2 regions of the Roseateles aquae genome follow, and region 1 is predicted to be linked to the other one. Evidence: riboswitches for the same ligand, from Rfam matches in the RefSeq annotation. Region 1 holds a riboswitch; the other holds the start of a gene.
What was found. Region 1 has a riboswitch for glycine ahead of RQP53_RS23940 (D-amino acid dehydrogenase). Riboswitches for the same ligand answer to the same signal wherever they lie in the genome.
Positions count from the first base shown of each region.

Region 1 (4,422 bases):
GAACTGCAGCACCGTGGTCTGCAGCGAATGCTGCATGCGGCGCTCGAGCAGCTCGTGGTCGCTGACGGTATTGCCCTTTTCGACCGAGCCGGCCTGGCTGATCACGCCGGCCTGCAGCAGCATGGCCTCCGCCAGAGTCGTCTTGCCAGCGCCGGCGGGGCCGACCAGGGCCAGCGTGCGAATCGCTGCGATCCCTGGATGCGCCCCGACGGCGCTGCCTGGGCTGCCGGAGGCTGCGCCTCCCTCGTTCTGCGTCGATGGGTGTGCGGCCATGGCGTGCTCCTTGCTGTCGCTGTGCTGAGCCCAGCGTAGAGGAAGCCGGGGCCGGACACAAGGGCCCCGGCCGGCCGGGCATTGGCGCCGAGGCAACGCTTTCGTCGGAGCTCAGGCAGCGAATTTGGGCTGCATCAAGGCCGACTGCTGCGTGGCCGCCGTGAAGGCGTAGTCCAGCTCCGGGCGGCGGCCGTCGACGAGATCGGCCAGCGCCGCGGCCGAACCGCAGGCGTGGGTCCAGCCCAGCGTGCCATGGCCGGTGTTCAGGTACAGATTGGCGACCGCACTCTGGCCGATATAGGGCAGGTTGGACGGCGTGGCCGGCCGCAGCCCGGTCCAGAACTGGGCGCCCTGGCCATCGGTCATCTGCGGGAACAGCTCGCGGGTGCGGCGCACGATGGCCTCGCAGCGCACCAGGTTCAGCGCCGTGTCGTAGCCGTTCAGCTCGGCCGTGCCGGCAATGCGCAGCCGGTCGCCCAGGCGCGAGAACACCAGCTTGTATTCGTCATCGGTCAGCGAGACCTGGTAGCTGTGCTGGGGCGCAATCACCGGCAGCGTGACCGAGTAGCCCTTGGCCGGATAGATGTTCAGCGAGACGCCCAGGTCGCGGGCCAGCGCGCGACTGAACGAGCCCATGCAGAGCACAAAGCGATCGGCCGCCAGGCGGCTGACGACGCCATCGGCGTTGGCGGTGATGACGCGGCTGATGGCGCCGCCCTCGCGTTCCAGCCCGAGGATGCGGGTGTCGTAGCGAAAGCGCACGCCGGCGGCGGCGCAGCGCGCGGCCAGGGCCTGGGTGAACTTGTGCGCGTCGCCGGACTCGTCGCTGGGCGTCATGCTGCCGCCGACGATTTGCGCGCGGCATTGCGCCAGTGCCGGCTCGATGGCCACGCATTCGTCGGGCGTTTTCATATCGAGTTCGCAGCCCTGCTCGCGCATGATGCGCGCCGGCTCCTGCGCGGCCTCGTACTCGGCCTCGCTGGTGTAGAAGTGCAGGATGCCCTGCGTGCGCTGGTCGTAGTCCAGCCCCAGATCGCGGCGCAGCGCGCGCAGCTTGGCGCGGCTGTACAGCCCGAGGCTGACGATGTTGCGGATGTTGTGGGCGGTGCGGCCGGGCGTGCATTCACGCAGGAATTGCAAGCCCCAGCGCCACTGGGCGGCGTCGGCGCGCAGGCGGAACAGCAGCGGCGCGTCTTCGCGCATCAGCCACTTCAGCACCTTCAGCGGGGCGCCGGGATTGGCCCAGGGCTCGGCATGCGAGACGGAGATCTGGCCGCCATTGGCAAAGCTGGTTTCCAGCCCGGCCGCCGGCTGGCGATCGATGACGGTGACCTCGTGGCCGGCCTGACGCAGATACCAGGCGGTGCTGATGCCGGTGACGCCGGCGCCGAGAACGATGATGTGCATGGAGCACTCCCAAGGGTGGGTCGTGCAGGCGCATGCCTTCGCCATGGACAGACAAGCCATGAGCAAGGGAGAGCGTGCGCCTGACGCGCGCCGCTCCCGCTGTCCTTTGTACCTGAGAGATTCAGCGACGGGCCTCCTGCCCCTCGCCTTGCTCCTTCGGCGGGTGCTGCAAAAGCTTGCGGCACCGCTCTCCAGCATTCGGCTTGTTGACGGATCCAGTACGGGGCCTGAGCGAGTATGGGAGCTTGCGCCTTCGGCGGCGGCTCGCCGGGGCGGGCCGCACTCTCCTGAATCCGGCCGCCAGTGTAGCCGCAGGCCGGCGCCGCGGGGGGATGAGGCGAGATGACTTTGTGCACCAGGGGAAATCGCGCAGGCGGGGCCGCCGCTGCAGGCGGCAAGATGCCGGCATTGGCGTGACGGGAGTGGACGATGCAGCAAGGGTTTCGACGCTGGGGTGTGATGGCGGGCTTGTTGGCGGGCCTCGGCCTGTTGCTGGCGGGCGCGGTGCGCGCCGAGTGTCCGCCGGCCGGCATGGTGGCGCAGTCCGCTCCGCCCCGGGGACAGTTGCAGGCGCTGGATGCCCAAGCCCGCGAGGCGCTACAGCCCGCGGCGCTGGCGCTGCTGGACTGCCTGGCCGATCCCCGACCCGAGTTGCGCGATGAGTTCGCGTTCGAAACCCTGTCGGCCTGGCTGCGTGCCGGCCTGCTGACGCCCGCCACCCAACTGGCGCTGCGCACCGCGTTGCTGCGCAGCCTGGCCGAGCCGGCCGATGCCGGCGGCTTTCGCCAGCCCTTTGCGGCGCTGAGCCTGGCCGAACTGGCACGTGCCGACCGGCTGGCGCCGGTGCAGGATGCTGCGCAGCGCGAGGCCTTGCTGGACGCCGCCACGCGCTATCTGGCCGGCGTCAACGATCGGCGCGGCTTCACGCCCGCCGAGGGCTGGCGGCACGGTGTCGCCCACGGCGCCGATCTGCTCTACCAGCTGAGCATGAACCCGGCGCTGACGCCTGCACAGCAGCGCCAGATCCTGCGCGCGCTGCAAAGCCAGGTGCTGGGCGGAGGCACGGAGTTCTACCGTTATGGCGAAGGTCAGCGCCTGGCCGCGCCGGCGCTGCATGCCTTGCTGCGCAGCGAGCTCGACGCGCAGGCTTGGGCCGACTGGCTGGATCAGACGCTGGCACCACTGCGCAGCCCGGCCGCGTTGGACGAGCCACGGCTGCTGCTGATGCACAACGCCCGCGAGTTCCTCTGGCCGCTCTATGTGGCGCTGGCCGAGCAGCCGGACGTTGAGCGCCGCAACACGCTGATCGCACCGGTGCGGCGCTGGCTCAAGCAGCTGCGCTGAGCGGCAGCAGGGTCTTGTAGAAACCCGTGCGCCGTGCGCGGCCGGAATTTATTTCTGCGCCGCTGAATCCTTTTGGAATTTTGCTCACTCTATGTCTGTGTCAGCCACTTTCAGACAGGATTCTCACCATGTTCTTCATCAAGCGTAATCTGCCCATTTGGGAACGCGTGCTGCGTATTGCCGCCGGTGCGGCCATCGGTGCCGCCATGTTCAAGGGCGCACTCAGCCCCGGCCTGACGAGCTATGGGGCTCTGGCCGCCGCCGCCACTTTGGTGCTGACCGCCTTTGTCGGCTTCTGCCCGGCCTGCGCCATGCTTGGCCGGCGCTACTTGGAGAAGTGAAGCCATGATCCGCGCCGAAACGCAATTGATCGAGGCCGCCACGCGCGGCGAGTCCGGCGCGGTGCAGCGCTTGCTCAGCGTTTGTCAGCCCGACCTGAAGCGCTTCGCGCGGCGCACTTGCGCAAGCACCGAGGACGCCGAAGACGCGGTGCAGATCGCGCTTTGGCAGCTCTATCGCAAGATCGGCGCGCTGCGCACCGTGGCGACGTTCGCGACCTGGATGTTTCGCATCGTCGAGCGCGAGTGCTACCGCCTGCTGCGCCTGCGCAGCAAGGCCGAAGACCTGGACGAATTGGCGCCGCAAGACATGCCTCAGGCGCCGGAGTTGCCGACCGATCTGCGTATGGACCTGGTGCGTGCCATGGAGCGTCTGACGCCGCCGTACCGCGAGGTGCTGATCTTGCGCGATGTGCATGAACTGACGGCGCCTGAGGTGGCCGCGCAACTCGGGCTCAGCCTGGAGGCGGTGAAAAGCCGCTTGCACCGAGCTCGTGCCCAGGTCCGCGAACAGCTGCTGGCCAGCGGCTATTGGCTCAAGGACGGCGTACCAGAGTCCGTGGAGCCATGAGCCCTCCAAGGATCAGCGTTGAAGAAACCCGTTTCCTTGCACAAATCCGAGACACCCTTCAGCAGGGACTCTTCGATGCAAACGTCAAGATTGAAGGCCGGTGAGAGTCCTAGCGTGTGCGCCTCACCTTGGAGTCACCATGATGCCCGTGAAAGGCTAGGTGCTTGCTGTGCTGGCTTGCCGTGAGATGCCGCAGTGCTTTGACGACGGCCTGGCCGTGCGGGTGAGCGAGGCGCCAGAGCATCCTGAATTCGCGCAGGTGGGCCGTGGCGGCTTGCTGGCGTTGGTCGGGCAGTTGAACGCGGGCAATTGAACGCGGGCGCGATTTTCTTGGAGACCTGCGCAAAAAGATGAACCCTTTTGCACCCGCTGTGCCTCTAGGGAAGGTCTGCATAAGTCGGCGTGGGCCGTGGCAAGCACCGGCCAAGGCCTGCCTAGGCGCGAGCCGCAGCTCAGGCTGGTGGCCTGCGCAAGGCTCGCAACACCGGC
Region 1 is NZ_JAVXZY010000015.1:11,757-16,178, forward strand. It holds gene fusA (elongation factor G) at 1-273, opposite strand, end outside; gene RQP53_RS23940 (D-amino acid dehydrogenase) at 385-1,680, opposite strand; glycine riboswitch at 1,770-1,885, opposite strand; glycine riboswitch at 1,887-1,980, opposite strand; gene RQP53_RS23945 (DUF2785 domain-containing protein) at 2,110-3,024, shown strand; gene RQP53_RS23950 (YgaP-like transmembrane domain) at 3,153-3,365, shown strand; gene RQP53_RS23955 (RNA polymerase sigma factor) at 3,370-3,933, shown strand; gene RQP53_RS23960 (hypothetical protein) at 4,103-4,246, shown strand.

Region 2 (4,422 bases), on a different contig from region 1:
GCGGCCGGTGTTCCCGGCCGTTCCGATGCAAGAACGGGCACCAAGTGCCCGTTGTCTTCATCAACAGCCGATCAGCTGTTCTTCACCAGCTCGTCGTAAGCGGTGCTGTCCATCAGCGCGTCAAGTTGGGCGGGATTGCTCAGCTTGACCTTGAAGAACCAGCCGGCGGCCAGCGGGTCGCTGTTGGCCAGCGAGGGGTCATCGCGCAGCGCTTCGTTGACTTCGGTGATCTCGCCATCGACAGGCATGTAGACGTCAGCCGCGGCCTTGACCGACTCGACAACACCGGCCACTTCCTTCTCGGCGTAGCTCTTGCCGACTTCGGGCAGGTCCACATAGACCACATCGCCCAGGGCGTCCTGGGCATGGACGGTGATGCCCACGGTGGCGCTGCCATCGGCGTTGATTTGGACCCACTCGTGGTCGGGCGTGTACTTGATGCTCATGGTGTGCTCCGTGAATCAGCAGGGAGGTCGGGAGAAAAGATCAGGGAAAACGAGAGGGCCTGCGAGCAGGCCCGGCTGGAGATCAGCCGCGGAAATAGCGGTGCGGCGCAAACGGGGTCGGGGCCACGGTCATCGCCACACGCTTGTCGCGCACCAGGGCGAAGACCGCGGTGCCGACGGCGACATGGCTGGCAGCCAGATAGGCCAGGGCGACCGGCTGGCCGACCGTCGGGCCCAGCGAACCGCTGGTGACGACGCCGATTTCATTGCCGTCAGCATCGATCACCTTGGCGCCTTCACGAACCGGCATGCGCTCGGTCGAGATCAGGCCGACGCGCTTCTTCGCCGCGCCATTGGCCAGCTGTGCATCGATCACCGCAGCGCCGGGGTAGCCACCCGCACGGGCGCCACCAGCGCGACGCACCTTCTGGATCGCCCAGGTCAGCGCGCCCTCGACCGGCGTGGTCTCGGTGTTGATGTCGTGGCCGTAGAGGCAGAGGCCGGCTTCCAGGCGCAGCGTGTCGCGGGCGCCGAGGCCGATGGGCTTGACCTCCGGCTGGGCCAGCAGCTTGCGCGCCAGCTCGACGGCCTGGTCGTTATGTACCGAGATCTCGAAACCGTCTTCGCCGGTATAGCCGGAGCGGGTCAGGAAGGTCTCGATGCCGTCCAGATTGAAGTAGCCGCCGGTCATGAAGGTCAGCTTGGCCACATCCGGGTTCAGGCGCGACAGGGCGGTCACGGCCTCAGGGCCTTGCAGTGCCAGCAGGGCGCGCTCGGGCAGGCTGATCACTTCGCAGCGGCTGCCGATCTTGGCCTGCAGATGGGCGGTGTCCTGTTCCTTGCAGGCGGCGTTGACGACAACAAAGATGTCGTCCGGCCGGCGGCACAGCATCAGGTCGTCGAGGATGCCGCCTTGTTCATTGGTGAACAGGGCGTAGCGTTGCTTGAAGACGGGCAGGTCGATCACATCGACCGGCACGATGGATTCGAGCGCAGCGCCGGCGTCGGCGCCGACCAGGCGCAGCTGGCCCATGTGAGAAACGTCGAACAGGCCGGCGGCCGTGCGGGTGTGCTTGTGTTCGGCGAGGATGCCGTCCTTGTACTGCACCGGCATGTCGTAGCCGCCGAAAGGCACCATCTTGGCGCCCAGTTCGATGTGCAATGCGTGCAGGGGGGTGGTCTTGAGTTCGGCGGACAAGGCAATCTCCGAGGGCATTCTTGAAGCCCACCCCAAATCTGAACCCGGGGTGGGGGAAGCTGCCCTCGCTGTCCTTGGTACCTGAGAGATTGACCGCTGGCGTATTGCCAGCAGCTTGCCCCTTCGGTGGACGGGCTACGAGGCCCGCCTCTCTCCAGTGAGGAACGCCCTGGTGGGGGCGTCTTGTCAGTCCTTTTGCCTGAGCGTTCGAAGCGTGGGATCTTCCTGTGCCTCTGCGCCTTCGGCGGCTCTCGCTAGAGAGCTCTCTCCTGACGGGGCGGATTGTAGCCATGGTTTGCCCGCGGCTGAAGCAGCTTTTAAGTTTCGGCTAAGCGCGGGCCTGGCGACGCCGTGGACAATTGCCCCTTTGCTCACTGAAAGGCGACGCTGCGCATGCGACTGCTGCTGGTGGAAGACGACGCGATGATTGGCGAGCAACTGCTCGAGTTGCTGCGTGCAGAGGGGTATGCGGTCGACTGGGTGCGCGATGGCGAGTTGGCCGACACCGCCTTGCTGAGCCAGAGCTATGACCTGGTGCTCTTGGACCTCGGCCTGCCACGCCGCGACGGCATGAGCGTGCTGCGGGCGCTGCGGGCGCGCAAACAGACGATGCCGGTGCTGATCGCCACGGCACGCGATGCGCTGGAGCAACGCATCGCCGGGCTGGACGCCGGAGCTGACGACTATGTGCTCAAGCCCTTCGAGCTGCATGAACTGCTGGCCCGCATCCGCGCACTGCTGCGCCGTGCCAGTGGGCGCGCCGAGCCGGTCTACGAACACAAGGGCGTCAGCATCAATCCTGCCACACGCGAGGTGCTGCTGGACGGGCAGCCGGTCAGCCTCTCGGCCCGCGAATGGGCGGTGCTGGAGCCGCTGCTGGCCCGGCCCGGCATGGTGCTGTCGCGCCAGCAGCTGGAAGAAAAGCTCTACAGCTGGAAGGACGAGATCTCCAGCAATGCAGTCGAGGTCTATATCCACGGCCTGCGCAAGAAGCTGGGCGCCGGGCTGATTCAAAACGTGCGTGGCGTTGGCTACCGGGTGCCCAAGGAATGAGTGAGGCAAGACCTGACCCCACGCCAGCCGCCAGCGCCTGGCAGCGTGCGGCGGCCCTGCTGGTGCCGCGTTCGCTGCGCTATCGGCTGCTGATGTTCTTGCTGCTCGCCGTCAGCGCGGCGGCGCTGCTGCAGGGTTTGAGCGCCTACAACACCGCGCTGCGCGAAACCGACGAGATCTTCGACTATCAGATGCAGCAGATGGCGCTGTCGCTGCGCGGCACCGTGGGCAGCGGCACCGTCTCGCTGCCGCTGGGCGAAGAACAGAGCTTTGATTTTCAGGTCCAGGTCTGGGCGCTCGACGGCTCGCCGCTGTTTCGCTCGCCGGGCGAGGCCTGGCTGCCGCAGCGCGCGGTGCTGGGCTTTTCCGAGCAGCGCTCCAATGGCCGGCGCTTTCGCGTCTTTTCCTTCCAGACCCGTTACCAGGTCGTCCAGGTGGCACAGGACATTGCCGTGCGCCAGCGCATGGCGGGGCAGCTGGCCTGGCGCACCATCGCGCCGATTGCGCTGATGCTGCCGCTTTTGGCTCTGGTGGTCTGGTGGGGCGTCAGCCATGCCTTGGAGCCGGTGGCGCGGGTGCGCGAGCAGTTGGCCGGCCGTGCTGCTGCCGATCTCTCGCCGGTGGCGGGCGCGAATCTGCCGGCCGAGGTGCAGCCGGTGATTGACGAGTTCAATGCCTTGCTGGCCCGTGTGCGCCAAGCCTTCGAGACTCAGCAGCATTTCGTTGCCGATGCCGCGCATGAGCTGCGCTCGCCGCTGGCCGCATTGCAGTTGCAGCTTCAATCCTTGCAGCGTGCAACAGACTCAGCGACACAGGCTCAGGCGGTAGAGCGCCTGGGGCAGGGCATTGAGCGGGCCAGCCGCCTGGTCGAGCAGTTGCTGGTGCTGGCGCGTGAGGATGGTGGCGGCGCCGCGGCGCTGCAGCTCATGCAGACGGTCGATCTGGCCTCGCTTTGCCGCGATGCGGTTGTCGAGGCCAGCGATGCGGCCGCCCTGCGTCATATCGACGTCGGCCTGGGGCGCTGCGATGCGCTGCAGGCGAGTGGCCATGCAGAGGCATTGCGCATCCTGTTGCGCAATCTGCTGGACAACGCGATCAAGTACAGCCCAGAGGGCGGCCGGGTCGACCTGAGCCTGCAGGCGCTCGGCGACGAGGCGCTACTGGTGGTTGAGGACAGCGGCCCAGGCATCGCCGAGGCTGAGCGCGAACGGGTATTTGATCGCTTTTATCGCAGTGCTGAGGCCGGTGCACACGGCGCGGCCGGCAGCGGTTTGGGGCTGTCCATCGTGCGTGCGATCGCCGAGCGACATGGTGCACGGCTGCGGCTTGATCGCTCCAGCTTGCTCGGCGGGCTGAGGGTGGAGCTGCGCCTGCCGATGAAGGTCGTTTCAGCCGCTGCTTAAGTGATGTCTAAGTCTGCTGCGCGAGAGTTCGACCATCGCAGGCAAGGGGCCTGCGGCGAATTCCAACAGGAGGCCTCATGGCAAAGTTCAATAGCGAAACAATGATTCCGGCCCGGCGTCTGGTCTGGGCCTTGGCCGCCGCGGGCGTGCTTGGCGCCGCCGGGGGCGCGGGTGCCATGCACACGGCCAGCGCGATCAAGACCTCGAACAGCAGCAGTGCCGTTTCCAACGAGACGGCCAGCGCCGAGAGCAGCCAGCTGCTGGCCAGCGCATCGACCACCAGCACGCCGGTGGCCAGCTCGAGCAACACTGCTGCGGTCGC
Region 2 is NZ_JAVXZY010000001.1:144,688-149,109, reverse strand. It holds gene gcvH (glycine cleavage system protein GcvH) at 72-446, opposite strand; gene gcvT (glycine cleavage system aminomethyltransferase GcvT) at 529-1,662, opposite strand; glycine riboswitch at 1,703-1,812, opposite strand; glycine riboswitch at 1,822-1,926, opposite strand; gene RQP53_RS00655 (response regulator) at 2,038-2,697, shown strand; gene RQP53_RS00650 (ATP-binding protein) at 2,694-4,100, shown strand; gene RQP53_RS00645 (Do family serine endopeptidase) at 4,178-4,422, shown strand, end outside.
Region 2: linked by a shared signal. The riboswitch ahead of gcvT (glycine cleavage system aminomethyltransferase GcvT) and the one ahead of RQP53_RS23940 (D-amino acid dehydrogenase) in region 1 are both predicted to bind glycine.